3 regions of the Chlorobaculum sp. MV4-Y genome follow, and region 1 is predicted to be linked to each of the others. Evidence: riboswitches for the same ligand, from Rfam matches in the RefSeq annotation. Region 1 holds a riboswitch; each other region holds the start of a gene.
What was found. A riboswitch is a leader RNA that binds a small molecule or an ion and turns the genes downstream of it on or off. The one in region 1 is predicted to bind cobalamin.
Positions count from the first base shown of each region.

Region 1 (5,054 bases):
CAAGGGGTGATTGTCATCTACCGCGAAGGCGTCTTCAATGTATTCAGAGCTGTTTCGGGGATCGATTTCAAAAAGCCTGTTCCCGAATACTTTCCCTATCCAAAAATCAGGGGCGGAGCACCTCTCAGGTACGCGGCGTTGCCGGTGTATGATTGCGGGCGTGAGGCTTGGTCGAAAACCGGTTTGTTCTGTGACCCCAAATACCGGGATGCCTTGTTGAGCACCACGGCAATCAACCTGAAAAAGAACGGGCTGAGGGAGATTTCGCCGGAAATGATTGCCCGGTTCCGCGCACTTGAGGCGAAAAGCATCCGGGTCGTGCTGGTTGACGCGGCTGGAAACGACCTGGTGTTTTACATGACGAAAATTGACAGCCGCTGGTATCTGACCATCCTCGACCGGGTCTCCAGTGATTGCAGCGCTTGAGCGTTTGAGCGAGGGGCTTCCGGATAAATCAAAACTTACTTATGACCAAGACAGTCCTTATTACCGGAGCTTCAGGGTTTATCGGGTCGCATCTGGTGAGGCGATGTTTGCGGGACGGGTATCGCGTGAAGGCGCTGGTGCGGAAGGGGAATGCGTGCATTCCGTCGCTGCGCGCCTCCGGGGTCGAGGTGGTCGAGGGGGATGTGCGTGATGCAGATTCGGTCGATGTTGCGGTGCACGGGTGCGATCTGGTGATCCATGCCGCCGCGCTGACTTCCGACTGGGGGCCGATGCAGGATTTTATCGACATCAACGTCGGAGGTACGCGCAACGTGTGCGAAGCATCGCTTCGGCACGGCGTTGGGCGGCTGGTGCATGTCAGCTCGTTCGAGTGCTTCGAGCACCACCTGCTTGGCCGTATCGATGAACAGACGCCCTGCATGACGCGCAGGCAATCCTATCCCGATACGAAAATCGGTGGCACAAACGAGGTCTGGGCAGCTATGAAACGGGGGCTTTCAGCGAGCATTCTCTATCCAGTGTGGGTCTATGGCCCCGGCGACCGGACGCTGTTTCCGATTCTGGCCGATGCGATCCGCAAGCGTCAGGCATTCTTCTGGGCGCGCAACGCGCCGATCAGCATGATCTATATCGACAATCTCACCGATCTGACGATGTTGGCCGCTACCCGTCCGGAAGCCGTTGGCGAGGCGTTCATGGCTTGCGACGGTGAAGCGATCACTTTCGAGGAGGTGTGCCGGCGCGTTGCCGTGGCGATAGGTTCGCCGGTGCCGTCGCTTCACCTCCCGTTCGGCATGGTTCGGGCCGTCGCCGGGGTGATGGAGTTTGTCTGGCGGATTGCCGGAAGCGAAAAGCGCCCACTCCTGACCCGGCAGGCGGTCGATGTGCTCACCTCACGTGCGGAGGTTGATGTGTCGAAAGCCCGCAAGACGCTTGGCTGGCAAAGCCTCGTGCCGCAGGATGAGGGTATCCGGCGTACGCTCGACTGGCTGCTGACGGTCGATCCGTCGCAGTGGAAGGTGAAATAATGCTCCGGTCTTGCCGGAAAAAAAGTTGTTTTCAGGGCTTCGACCGGAAATGCTTTTACCGTGAGCCTTCCCTGTTTTCAGCACCGTTAAGTCCGTCGCATGTCGCCCGGAAAATCACCTTCCGGCGTTGTCTGCCTTCCAAAAAATCATTACCATTGAAAGTTCTTTGAGCATTACGGTGCCGGATGAAAACATTCGGGTAAAAGGGAAGTTGCGTGTGAATCGCACACTGTGCCCGCAACTGTAAGATGGTGTGCCGCCCGGCGATGTTGACAGCTCTGTCCTCATGGCCGCCGCGGTTCGGGTGTATCCACTCTGCCCACCTCTGATAACCACGGGGAATGCGGGGGAAGGTCGCCCGAAGGAAAACGTCGAAGTAATTTCGCGGCCATCGAAGTCAGGAAACCTGCCGTAATGGTTGGCGCCGCGTGGCTCCGGGAACAGAGCTTGGCGTCCCGTTCAACGATCGAAACCTGATTGTTCCTCGATCTTTTTTCGTCAGTTCGCCAAAGCTGTTTTCTGAGTTTGACAGGGTGGTTTATATTGCGTAAAGCAATCTCCCGTCATGATGCAACCATGCTTCACTGTGTGTGCTGACGTAAGGTAAGTCTTGGAATAAAATGGATTTACCTATCAACAACCAATTATCGATTCTGGAGACTTCACATGAAAATCGCCCGCCTGTTCACTTCCCCTGGTGAAAACGTCTATGACCGTTTCGACTACACGCTCAGAACCTCCGTGCTTCGCAATCCCGATGGCTCGAAGGTCTTTGAGATGAACGATGTCGAAGTGCCGGTTTCGTGGTCGCAGGTTGCCGCCGACATTCTCGCGCAGAAATATTTCCGCAAGACCGGCGTGCCGCAGCGCGACGCTGAGGGGAACCTCATGATCGGCGCGGACGGCCAGCCGGTGACCGGCAGCGAGAACTCCATCAAGCAGGTGGCGCACCGCATGGTGGGCTGCTGGCAGGATTGGGGCCGCAAGCACAATTACTTCGACACCGAGGAGGATGCGCAGGCGTTTTATGACGAGGTGGTGTACATGCTGCTCGCGCAGATGGCGGCGCCGAACTCGCCGCAGTGGTTCAACACCGGTCTCCAGTTCGCCTACGGCATCAACGGCCCGGCGCAGGGGCACTTCTACGTCGATCCGGTGACCGGCGAGACGAAAGAGTCCGAGGACGCCTACTCCCGCCCGCAGGCGCACGCCTGTTTCATCCAGTCGGTCAAGGACGATCTGGTCAACGACGGCGGCATTTTCGACCTCGCCATCCGCGAGGCGCGCGTCTTCAAGTTTGGCAGTGGCTCGGGCACCAACTATTCGAACCTGCGTGGATCGGGCGAAAAGCTCAGCGGCGGCGGCAGCTCGTCGGGCCTGATGAGCTTCCTGAAAATCTTCGACTCTGCGGCTGGCGCGATCAAATCCGGCGGCACCACGCGCCGCGCGGCCAAGATGGTCATCGTCGATATCGATCATCCGGACATTGAAAAGTTCATCGAGTGGAAGGCGAAAGAGGAGGACAAGGTGGCCGCGATGGTTGCTGGTTCCAAGATCTGCTCGCGCTTCCTGAAAGCGATTGTCGATGAGGCGCTCAAGGGCGGCACCGACCGGCAGGAGAACGAGATGCTCGACACGCTCATTCGTAACGCCCTGCATCGCGGTGTGCCGATGAGCTATATCCTGCGTGTGCTGGCGCTGGTCGAGCAGGGCTACACCTCGCTCAATTTCGAGGAGTACGACACGCACTACGAGTCCGAGGCGTACCAGACCGTCGGCGGCCAGAACTCCAACAACAGCGTCCGCGTGACCAACGAGTTCATGAAGGCCGTGCAGAACGACGAAATGTGGGTGCTCCGCGAGCGCACCACCGGCAAGGATGCCCGCGCTGTGCGTGCCAAGGACCTCTGGGAGAAGATCGTGATGAGTGCCTGGAAGTGCGCCGATCCGGGCTTGCAGTTCGACTCGACCATCAACGAATGGCACACCTGCCCGAAGAGCGGCCGCATCAATGCCAGCAACCCGTGCTCGGAGTACATGTTCCTCGACGATACGGCCTGCAACCTCGCCAGCCTCAACCTCGCGCACTTTCTCGACGAGGAGAGCGGCAAGGTCAAGATCACCGAACTTCAGCACGCTTCGGCGCTCTGGACGGTGGTGCTTGAAATCTCGGTGCTGATGGCGCACTTCCCGTCGGCGGAGATCGCCCGCCTGAGCTACGAGTTCCGCACGCTGGGCCTCGGTTTCGCCAACCTCGGGCGCGTCCTGATGGTGCTCGGTATTCCCTACGACTCGCCGCGCGGCCTTGCCATTGCGGGTGGCATCGCGGCGCTCATGACCGGTCAGGCCTACGTTACCTCTGCCGACATGGCCAAAGACCTCGGCCCGTTCGCCCGCTATCGCGAGAACAGCGACGACATGCTGCGCGTCATCCGCAACCACCGCCGCGCGGCGATCAACAGCTCGGAGGACGATTACGAAGGGCTGGTGATCAAACCTCGCGGAATCGATTCGGAATATTGCCCGAAGGAGCTGTTCGAGGCTGCCGGAAAGGTGTGGGACGAGGCGCTCAAGCGCGGCAAGAAGCACGGCTTCCGCAACGCGCAGGTGAGCGTCATCGCGCCGACCGGCACCATCGGCCTTGTTATGGATTGCGACACCACCGGCATCGAGCCGGAGTTCGCTATTGTCAAGTTCAAGAAACTTGCGGGCGGCGGCTACTTCAAGATCGTCAACCAGTCGGTGCACAAGGCGCTTTCCCGCCTCGGCTACTCCGACAAGCAGATCGAGGAGATCGAGAAGTACTGCAAGGGCCACGGTACCCTGCGCGGATGCCCCGGCATCAACCAGCAGTGGCTCAAGAGCCGCGGCTTTACCGACGAAAAGATCGATGCGGTCGAAAAGCAGCTCGAAAGCGTCTTCGACATCCGCTTCGCCTTCAACAAATGGATCATCGGCGAGGAGTTCTGCCACTCCCTCGGCTTCACCGAAGAGCAGCTCAACGAACCCTCGTTCGACATGCTGAGCGAGCTTGGCGCGAGTGAGGCGGACATCGAGGCGGCTAATGACTACGTCTGCGGCACTATGATGATCGAGGGCGCGCCGCACCTCAAGCCGGAGCACCTGCCGGTCTTCGACTGCGCCAGCACCTGCGGACGCAAGGGCAAGCGTTACATCAACCACATGGCCCATGTGCACATGATGTCCGCCGTGCAGCCCTTCATCTCCGGCGCGATCTCCAAGACGGTCAATATGCCCGCCAGCGCCACCACCGCTGAAATCGGCGAGGTTTACGAAGCCGCATGGCAGTCGATGGTCAAGGCGATCACGATTTACCGCGACGGCTCCAAGCTTTCGCAGCCGCTCAACATTTCCAGCATTTCGCCGCTCGACGAGGTGATCATGCTCGGCACCGAGGAGGATCTGGACGAAACCAAGGGGCCGAAGGAGGTGCAGGAGCACATCGTCGAGCGGGTCTATCACCGCTCCGAGCGCCGTATGCTGCCGAAGCGCCGTAAGGGGTACATCCGCGAGGCGTATGTCGGCGGCCACAAGGTGTTCCTCAGAACCGGAGAGTAT
Region 1 covers NZ_CP104202.1:1,505,485-1,510,538, reverse strand. The annotation lists gene NY406_RS07410 (hypothetical protein) at 1-426, shown strand, start outside; gene NY406_RS07405 (NAD-dependent epimerase/dehydratase family protein) at 468-1,475, shown strand; cobalamin riboswitch at 1,635-1,904, shown strand; gene NY406_RS07400 (vitamin B12-dependent ribonucleotide reductase) at 2,142-5,054, shown strand, end outside.

Region 2 (5,054 bases), 770 kb from region 1:
GCGTTTTATGTTTGACCACAACGGGGTGACGTACCATCTCCCCCAACTTGAGCTGGCACGAGTGCTGTTTTTTCACCATGCCTACCTTGCCCGGTTATCATTGATTAACCAGAGGCTTGCCCAGGAGTTTGATGTTCTGCAGACAACCGGGGCGAATAAAGCACAGCTCAACATCCTGCCAACATGTACTCTGCCGCTTTACGTCAGGGAGAATTATGCACTGAGGCGTGCTCTTGCCTGGATTTTACTGGATGACGATGCACGGCGATCATTCGAAAGTATTGCCCGTTATCAACTGCAGCATGGTTATGACACTGAACAATACCGCTTGTGGTGTTTTTCGTTTGATCCACCACGGCTTGAGGGTGTCGAGCTGACTGTTCGCGGACATTTCGATCAGAAGTTACAAGCGTTTTTTTTTACGAGGTACATGGCATTTTCAGTCTGGCCTGCAACGCTCTTGGCGCTGTTGAGTTTATCGATCCACGATTTGTTGAAAAACGATCAGCTTCAGGGCGTGCGGTTTTGCCCGGCCCCTTGTCTGTTCCGGAGCTGGAGATTGACGATGATCAGGCGCCTGATGCCGATCACTCTGAGATGCGGCTCGATGCCTCGATGGTTTCCTTTGAGTTCGCAAACCCCGTTCAGACAACGCGAATTGGCAAGCTGGCAGGGAGCGGGATTATCCGTGTTCAAGACGGGGCAAGTCCGTTATCAGAAGCTCATTTGGAGGTGAGCACCGAGGACGCAAGCGTTCAGGGAGCTCTGGCATCGGCAGATTACGACGGGCTAGATGATAAAAGCGATGATGCTCACCTGTATGCGGCTAAATGTGAAGCCTTTGAGGCGATGGTTGCCCTTTTGGCGAATATGCCCGATTGCCGTCATCTGCGGCAGGAGATACGAAAGCTCCCGCCAATTGCCGGTTATTCCAAACATCTTTTAGCGGATGGTAATCCGCGTTGTCTGTCCTACTTCCTTCTTGAGAAATCAGGAGTGCTCTATGCGCTTCTTGAAGCCGATACTTCGGATAGCCAGAATCATCTGTCTACGTTATTGCTGAAGTTGCAGGTTTCGGCAATTGGTTGGGAGCGACAGCTTCATGAACTTGAAATGCTTCTTGTAAAGCACTCATTAGTGTGGCCTACGTCATTTCTTGAAAAGACTTTTCGGAATGACTATAAGCGCATATCCCACCCTAAAACCTCCTCTTTAGACAAATCGTTAGTAGCGCGAGATTCTTTTCTTCGTTGGGCAGAACGGGTACATGTAGAATTGCTTCGCATCTGAATCAGTCCAGTTCCATAATATCGTGGCAAGTCTTTAAGTACATTCAACGTTTTTGGTACACTGATATAGATCCCTTGCATTACTTGGATCATCATGTTACCTTAAAGTATTCATTGCAACATCCCGGAACACGGTTTGAATCCGTGGCGGTCCCGCCGCTGTATTCGGGGACTGAACCTGCACTTGATCCCTTCGGGGGTGGTCACTGCTCCGGCTTACCGGGGGGGAAGGCTTGCAGGGGAAGGACGATCCGAGAGCCAGAAGACCTGTTGTATTGAGAACATAGCATGGATGACGAAACGCTCATGGGCGGGACATTGAGTTCCTGATCCCGTATTTTTTTGTCGTCCGGGCAGAACTCCGATGGTAAAGGGCTTCGCTCCATCTTGCAAAAGGTGGGATGAAGTCCTTTTTCTTTTTCAACAAAAATGGAGACAACGCCATGAACAACACGCAAGCAAAATCAACAAAAATCGTGAAACCAAAAGCGATCATCGCGGTAAGGAAGCGCAAGGATGCCAGCGGCACGGGCCTTTCGCACTACATCCTGATCGAGAAACCGGTCGTGAAGAAGGAGGCAAACTGAACGATGCGGGGAGACGTAACGGGAAAACAGGCCTCGTCAAGGGGCCTGTGGGTGAATTCGGGCAACGGCATGTCGCTATTGCCGATCGACATCGGCCATGACGATTACATGGCGGTCGTGTCGCCGGACACGGCTTTCTGGGCGCTGGTGGGCAAGCATGAGCTGGCGGAGGTTTTCTCTTCCAGCCATCCGCTCTGCCAGGGGTATCGGCAGAAAGCGGCGGAGTTCGAGTCGGAGATGACGGCGCTACGGTGCAGCCTGAAGCCGTCGGCAGTCTATGTGAACCCGACGGAGCGTTGCAACCTCGATTGCAGCTACTGTTATATTCCGGGCGAGATGCGGCGAGACGGCGTGGATATGCCTGCCGGAGAACTGATCGAGGCTCTGGAGAGAATGCTCGTCTACTTCAGGCAGCATGTGGCCGAAGGGTTCAGACCGGAAGTGATTTTTCATGGCTCTGAACCTCTGATGAACCGTAAGGCGGTGTTTTCGGCGATTGACCATTTCGGTGAGGCGTTCAGGTTCGGCGTGCAGACAAACGGCACGTTGCTCGATCACGAAGCGGCGGAGTTTCTCATGTCGCGCGGCGTTGGCGTCGGTCTGTCACTCGATGGCCATCAGGCTGCGCTGGCCGCCCGGACGCGCAAGAGCTGGTCTGGCGAAGGGGTTTATGAATCGGTGCTTCAGGCTATGGCGCTGCTTCGTGGCTACGAGAGCTACAGTGTGATCTGTACGGTGACGAAGCAAAACATGCAATCACTGGCCGAGATTGTCGAGTTTTTTCATGCGGCTGAAGTGCCGGTGTGCATGCTCAATCCCGTACGCTGTACGCAGCCGGGCGGCAAAGCCGAAAAGCCTGATGACAGGGTAATGTCTGGCTATTACCTGCGAGCGCTGGAGCGGGCGCATGAGCTGTATCGCGAGACCGGCCGGAAGCTGGTGGTGGCCAACTTCGCCAACATCATGCTCTCGATTCTGGCTCCGACGGCCCGAAAGCTGATGTGCGACATCTCGCCCTGCGGCGGTGGACGCTGCTTCGTGGCGCTGTCGGCCAAGGGCGACATCTTTCCGTGCAGCGAGTTCGTCGGGCTGGAGGAGTTCAACGGCGGCAACGTTTTCCGCGACGACATTGACGCCATTCTGGCCACGCCGTCGTTCAGGCTGGTCACGAGTCGGCGGGTAGAGGAGATCGATCCCTGCCGGAGTTGCGCCATTCGGCACTTCTGCGGCTCGCCCTGCCCGGCAGAGGCGTGGAGTCTGCACGGCACGATGAAGAGTCCCGGCGCGTTCTGCGAACTCTACGAGGAGCAGGTGCGCTTCGCCATGCGCAAGATTGCCGACGGCGTGGCGGACGATTTTCTCGAAAATGGCTGGGACAAGGCGACCGAAACGGTCGTTGAGTTTGGAGCGGCAGGGTGCGCGAGTCTCTCCTGAGCGCTTCGGGAAAAAGATTCGAAGGCCAATCTGGTTATTGATCGTTTCTCTGGCCGAAGAACCGGGGGAAAGACGCATTGCGCTTTCCCCGGGCAAGGCATCGCCATACAAAATTTTTCCATCCAGCATTTGCCTTTCTCTCGCTTTTTCTTATACTTTCTTCGTCCAATTATGTGGTGCCCGACATGGAGACATGCGGGCTTAAAAGGGAATCCGGTGAGAGTCCGGAACAGTACCCGCTGCTGTAATCTCGCACTGGCTGAATAGCTGGTGAAAAGGTTTATCGAATATGCCACTGCCCCGATTTCATCGGGGTGGGAAGGCCGGTAAAACCCGGGAAAGTCAGAAGACCTGCCGCATCTTTTTTTAACGCTTCGGGAATAAAGCAACATACTACCATGAAACACACCCTCGTTCCGTCCGCTAGAACAGGCAAGGGTTGGGCGTCGATCCTGTCGTTGCGCAACCGGCTGTTCCGCTCGCTTCTCAGTCGATTCATCCCTCTCGTTCATTACGATCTGTTCCGCTCGCCGTTTGGCGTCCCGGCGCATTCCGTGCTGTTTTCCATCGATCCCCATCGATCCTGCCGCACTCATCTCATCGGCCATTTCCCGCCTTTTTCGCGTCAATCCGGTCAACGCTATCATCAAGGGCATGACCCGCTCACCGTCACTTGTCATCAGTGCCGTTCAGGCTGTGACAGTTTTTCCGCCGCCGGTCATCCGCTGACCGTCATTCCGTGCTGGCAATTGAACTGAAACAATAAAACAAGTGATAATGAAACAATATGTTATGGCGGCAGCATTGCTGTGCTGCGCTGCCCCGGCGTACGCAGCCTATCCTCTTGTTACCGACGATACCGGCACCCAGGGCACCGGCGGCTGGCAGGTCGAATGCACGACCGGATTTTCCTCCAACAGCAAGACCGACGGCGGCATCACGATAAAAGAGCGTGAAAACGAAGCCGCAGTGGTGGTTTCGTACGGCGTGGCGCAGAATATCGATCTGGTTGCGGGGTTGCCGTACCTGTGGCATCAGAATCAGGAAGATCAGCTTGTTACCGCCGATGAAAGTGGTATCGGCGATATGACGGTCGAACTCAAGTGGCGGTTCTTCGAGAGCGAAAAGAACGGATTCAGCCTTGCCCTGAAACCCGGCATCTCCCTGCCGACTGGTGACGCCGACAAGGGGCTTGGTGTCGGGCGGGTGACGGGAGGCGCGGTGCTGATCGCCACCAAAGAGCTTGGCTCGCTGACGCTGCACGCCAATGCGGGCTACCATCGCAATGCCTATGAGCTTGATGAGGACGCGGCTGCGTCAAACAAGGACATCTGGAGCGCATCCCTTGCGGGCGAATATGCGTTTTCGGAAAAGCTCAGGGCGGTGGCCGACATTGGCATTGAAACTGCCGAAGAGAAAGGATCGCGAACGCATCCCGCCTTCGTGCTGGGAGGGCTGATCTACAGCGTTACCGAAAACTTCGATTTCGACCTGGGCATCAAGGGTGGTCTGAACGATGCCGAACCCGATACGGCTTTGCTGCTCGGCGTGGCCGCGCGATTCAACTAAACTAAAGGAGGATAACCATGACCAATCTGAAATTTCGCTTTGTCGCTGTGTCCTCGATGGTTGCGGGCATGATGCTTTTCGGTGGTGGTGAGGCCTGGGCGATGCACATCATGGAGGGGTTTTTGCCGCCTTCGTGGTGCCTGTTCTGGGCGGCAGTGTCGTTGCCTTTTTTTGT
Region 2 covers NZ_CP104202.1:36,212-41,265, forward strand. The annotation lists gene NY406_RS00195 (hypothetical protein) at 8-736, shown strand; gene NY406_RS00200 (Tn7-like element transposition protein TnsE) at 733-1,290, shown strand; cobalamin riboswitch at 1,416-1,556, shown strand; gene cbpB (peptide-modifying radical SAM enzyme CbpB) at 1,880-3,310, shown strand; cobalamin riboswitch at 3,468-3,684, shown strand; gene NY406_RS00210 (hypothetical protein) at 3,709-4,068, shown strand; gene NY406_RS00215 (transporter) at 4,088-4,879, shown strand; gene NY406_RS00220 (energy-coupling factor ABC transporter permease) at 4,897-5,054, shown strand, end outside.
Region 2: it holds a riboswitch for cobalamin, as region 1 does, so the genes downstream of both, cbpB (peptide-modifying radical SAM enzyme CbpB) here and NY406_RS07400 (vitamin B12-dependent ribonucleotide reductase) in region 1, are expected to answer to the same signal.

Region 3 (5,054 bases), 710 kb from region 1:
TCCGTCAAGAATTTTTGGCGATGGCGACGTAAAGCGCGGCCCATCGAGGCGCACGATCTGGTAGTCGCCCTCGGGAATCCGCACAGGGCATTCGTAGCCGTCCTTCTGAAGCACGAAAACGATCTCCGGCTTTTTCTCCTCGACCAGCTCCCAGACGCTGCCGATCAGCTCCGTCGGCGCGACATGGCGGATCGTCGGATAGTCCTCGACCACCTTGAATCCCGCCGCCGTGAAGAGGTCGTACAGGTAGGTGTTGACGCCGAACGAGAACGGATTGCCCTGGCAGCTCGACAGGATCAGCACCCGCCGCCCGCCGCCGTTGACCTCTGCCGCCGCCTTGCGCCACTGCCGCTCGAACGCGGCAGCCTTCTCGTCGCCGCCTTCGATGCCAAGCACATCGCAGATGGCGCGAATGTTCCCGCCAATCTCGCTCATGCTCTTGAAGCCGTGCAGCACGACGCACTTCGCGCCCGGCGGCGTCACTCGCTTGCAAACATCGGGGCTTGTCCAGTCGGAGAGAAAGAGATAGCCGGGATGCAGCGCCGCGATGGCCGCCGGATCGGGATCGGTCACGCCGCCAGTCTTCGGCAGGTCAAGATCGTCATAGCGGCTCACCCCCGCAATGCGGTTTTCGAGACCGAGCGAGCGCAAGGTGTCGGTAATGTAGGGCGACTGGCTGACAATCCGCCCCTCCGCCCGCGCCGCTGCTCCCGCAAAAAGCAGGAGCAGCAGCGTCATGATGATTTTTTTCATGATCGGTGGTGGATGGGCGGTTTCAGATATCCGCCTTCAGACCGAAAACGAAGGTACGGCCAGGCATCGGATAGCCCTTGACATACTGGTAATCGCGGTCGAAGAGGTTGTTGACTTCGGCCCTGACCGTGATTCCCGGCCCTTTCACGCCCTTGCCGCCGAACGGAAATTTCTTCGAGACGGAAAGATCAACCACCGTAAATCCGCCTTTCGACACCACTTCGCCAGAGCCGGTCTCATAGTTCTGGACAAAGGTTTTGCCGGTGTAGGCAAGGTTGAACGCGCCGTTGAAGCCGCGTCCGTCATGCACTCTCAGTCCGGTACTGGCGTTCCACTGCGGCGTGTAAAGCAGATCGTCGCCGCTCTGGTTGTCACGATACTGCAAAAGGTAGGTGTACCCGGCATATGGTTCAAGCGTCCACGAGGAGCTGTCGAGAGCGAACACCTTCGAGAGTTCAGCTTCGATTCCGGAAACCGTGGCACTGCCAATGTTGCGATAGGTATAGGTCGATGGAGCTGTTTGTTTGGTCTGGATCATGTCCGTATAATCGGTGCTGAACCAGGTCAGCGAACCATTGAGTCCTTTCCAGTTAAGGTCCATACCGACTTCCCAGGTTTCGCTCGATTCCGGCTTGAGATCGGGATTGCCGATGTAGGTCTTCCCCCAGCTGGTGATATTGGCGGCAAGCTCACGCTCCGACGGCATCCTGAAACCTTCGGCATACGAGCCTCTGAGCTTGAGGAAATCGGTTGCCTGCCACGCCACTCCGGCCTGATGCGCGAAATTGTCCTTGCTCCTCGACGTGCCTTCGATCGCTTTCATGTTGACGCGATAGTCGTCGTAACGCACGCCGCCTGTCACGATCAGGCGATCATCGAAAAATCCGTACTTGCCGAGAACGAAACCGGCGGGATTTTCATAGGAAGCCCAGCTCGGCTTCAAGGTCGAATTGAGTTCGTACTTCAGCCAGTCAAATCCGGTCGTGAGCCTGAGCGCGCCCGGCTGCCAGGTAACCTGCGCCTGCGCTCCTTGCTGGTCGATTTTGTTGCTGCTTTGATACCCCCAGCTCGGATCAACATAGCGGTACTCGTCCTTTCCGGTGAAGTAGCGAGCCATCCATGAAAAGTTGCGGCTGGAGGTCGCGCCATCGTACCTGAAATCGACGGAGTGGTTGTTCTGAACCGTATAGGCACGGAGATTGGGCGAGCTGAAATAGCTCGGCGAACCAGCCTTGTCCACATCGAAGGAGTGAACGATCATGCCAATCCGGTGACCGTCGGCAATCTCGTAACCCACATTCAGACTCGCCAGCTTCTGATCTTCATAACCGGTATTCGGGTAGGTGACTCCTTTGGCCGTTTTGTAGCTTCCGGAATCGGATTTCGAGATGCTGCCGGAATAGTCGAAGCGCCCGGTTTTTCCCTGAATGGTCGCCTCGGTCATGGAGAAATCGTTGCTGCCGATTTTCTGCTCGATCGACGCCGATGGCGCACCCGAGCCTTTTGCCGTAATCACGTTGATCACGCCGCCGATCGCTGCGGAACCATACTGCACGGCCGCTGGTCCCTTGATGATCTCGATACGCTCAACGTTGGCCGTCATGATTTTGGCGAGGTTGCCGGTGCCGGCACGGCGGCCATCGAGCAGCACGAGCACCTTGCCCATGAGGTCGTTGCCGTGGGATTCCGTCCTGAAACCGCGGATGCCGACGGAGGTCAAAGTGCCGGGATATTTCTGGATGTGTCCGAGATTTTTCTCGGCGAGGAGTTCACTCAGATCGCTGGCCGACGACTCGTTAATCTCCTCTTTGGTGATGATCGTAACGTTCGAGGTCAGCTCTTTTTTCGGCTGAGGCACCCGGCTCGACGTGACGACGATTTCGTTACCGAGATAATCCGAACCGGTCTCTTCGGCGTGGAGCGTAGGGCTGGCGAGCATTGCTGCCATGAGGATGGCGAGCGTTCGTTTGTTCATGGTGTTGTCCTGTGTTGAATTAACTGAAACATCAACAGACAGGGGTTAAGGAAAAGGACTGGCCCGGTTCCCGTCGCCAAACAGCTCGATGGTTTATCAATGGGCGGAGAGCGGAAACGCTGGCTTCACGCCATTAACGTAAAAACGTAAAAAAGAGAGCACACTGAAAAATCGATGCTGTACAGTCGGAGTTACCGGAAGCGCTTTGCCTGACTATTAACCCGTAGTCTTGTTACCGAGCAAAGAGTAACTGGCAGGTCTCCTGACTATAACGGCTGAACCGGTGCGGCCTTCCCGCCCGCTCCGTGGAGGAGCCTGGCAGTGACGTGCGCCGAACTGCTGCTTCGCGGCATGAGGCCACGCCTGCCAGCGGCAGTTTTCCGTTGTACAGTTGCGGGTACAGTGTACGAATCTCACGTACTTCCCTATTCTCCGGCTTTGAAGCCGGCACCAGCTATTCATGTGAAAGAACATTCATCTTTGCGGGCGCAATTTACGATTTTCCGGCTCAATTACAATTCCCGTCATTGCATCTCGCCGAGAATCTCCGCCACCTTGCGCCGCCGGTACTCGAACACTTCATCGAGCCGCCGTCCGACGATCAGCGCCTCGACCACTTCGCCGAGCATGTCGAATGGCAGCGCGTACTCGACGATGTCGGTCATCTCCGTGCCGCCCTCGATTTCGCGGAACCGGTGCGTGTGATGCCACAGCTCGTATGGCCCCGAAAGCTGGCGATCCTCGAAAAAATCGGGCTTCGAGACCGCCATGATTTCAGTCGTCCACCGGACGGGAATCATCATGAAAGGATAGAGCGTGTAGCTCAGTTGCATCCCTTCGTAGATCGGTTTTCCGGTGCTTCCGCCATCGACGCGCAGGAACATCTCCGGCGGAGTGATCCGGGCAAGATTGTCCGGCTGCGAAAAAAAGTCCCACGCAACATCTATCGGCACAGGCAACCGCTGTACCCAGGTTTTGGTATGAAGGTTCATCGAATGCAACAGATTTCTTTGGCATACTTCGATCTGAACAACGACGAACGAACGGTAAAAGTATCCCCGTAGTGATTTGGCTGGTGATTTTGATCCTGTCAATCCCTGCAATGGTTCAACTGAAAAACTTTCTGGATGCCGATACCGTTAACATCATCGAGAATATTTGTGCTTTCCCATAACTGAACCCTAGAGGATTGTCACGATGAAAACCAAACCGCATGTTCTGATTCTTGGGGGCAACTTTGCCGGATTGCAGGTCGCCCGTCACATCCGCGACTATGTGAAACCGGAGGATGCCGCGATCACGGTGGTCGATAAACGGTCGTATCTGCTCTTCATCCCCAACATCCCGCTCGAAATCCTCGAAAACAAAAATCCCGACAGCAGCATGCACCTGCCGCTGGCTCCGGTGCTCGACAAAGACGAAACCCGCTTCATCCAGGCCGCCGTGCTCGACATCGACGTCGAAAGCAAAAAGGTGACCATCCAGCCCACCGAACGGCCCGGCTCGACCACCGATGTGCTCGGCTACGACTACCTGGTCATCGCCCTCGGCAACCGCCTCGCGTTCGACAAGATCGAGGGCTTCGCGGAATACGGCCACAGCGTAACCGATGGATTTTACGCCAACAAGCTCCGGCGTTACCTGCATGAGGGCGACTACAAGGGCGGCCCGATCGCGATCGGCTCGGCGCGATTCCATCAGGGAACCAAAGGCAAGCTCGACTTCATACCGATAGCCAAGGCCGCCTGCGAGGGGCCGCCGGTCGAGATGGCGCTGTCGCTCGCTTCGTGGCTGAAGCATCACGAAAAGGGCGGGCCGGAGAAGATCACGATCTTCACGCCAGCCGAGATGATCGCCGAAGACGCGGGCAAAAAGATCGTGGGGCAACTGCTTGACATCGCGGGCGGCATGGGCTTCGGCTACAAAAACAAGCTCGAAGACATCAATCGGATCGGCAAGGATGGCATCGAGTTCGCCAACGGCGACTCCATCGAGGCCGAGGTGAAGCTGATCTTCCCGGACTGGACGCCGCACGAATTTCTGAAAGGGTTACCGATCTCTGACGAAGAGGGGTTCGTCATCACCAACCGGCAGATGAAAAACCCGGACTATCCCGAGGTCTATGCCGCCGGTGACGCCGCCGCCTGCACGGTACCGAAGCTCGGCTCCATCGGCCACCACCAGTCCTACATCGTCGCCCGGCAACTGGCCCGCGACCTCGGCGCGCTCACGGACGAAGAGGCCAACGACGAACTCTACAACCCGGAGGTGATCTGCTACAGCGACATGGGCGACGGCAAAGCCTTCTACATCCACTCGAACGTCT
Region 3 covers NZ_CP104202.1:792,588-797,641, reverse strand. The annotation lists gene NY406_RS03825 (ABC transporter substrate-binding protein) at 1-753, opposite strand, end outside; gene NY406_RS03820 (TonB-dependent receptor plug domain-containing protein) at 776-2,728, opposite strand; cobalamin riboswitch at 2,963-3,198, opposite strand; gene NY406_RS03815 (SRPBCC family protein) at 3,253-3,720, opposite strand; gene NY406_RS03810 (NAD(P)/FAD-dependent oxidoreductase) at 3,926-5,054, shown strand, end outside.
Region 3: it holds a riboswitch for cobalamin, as region 1 does, so the genes downstream of both, NY406_RS03820 (TonB-dependent receptor plug domain-containing protein) here and NY406_RS07400 (vitamin B12-dependent ribonucleotide reductase) in region 1, are expected to answer to the same signal.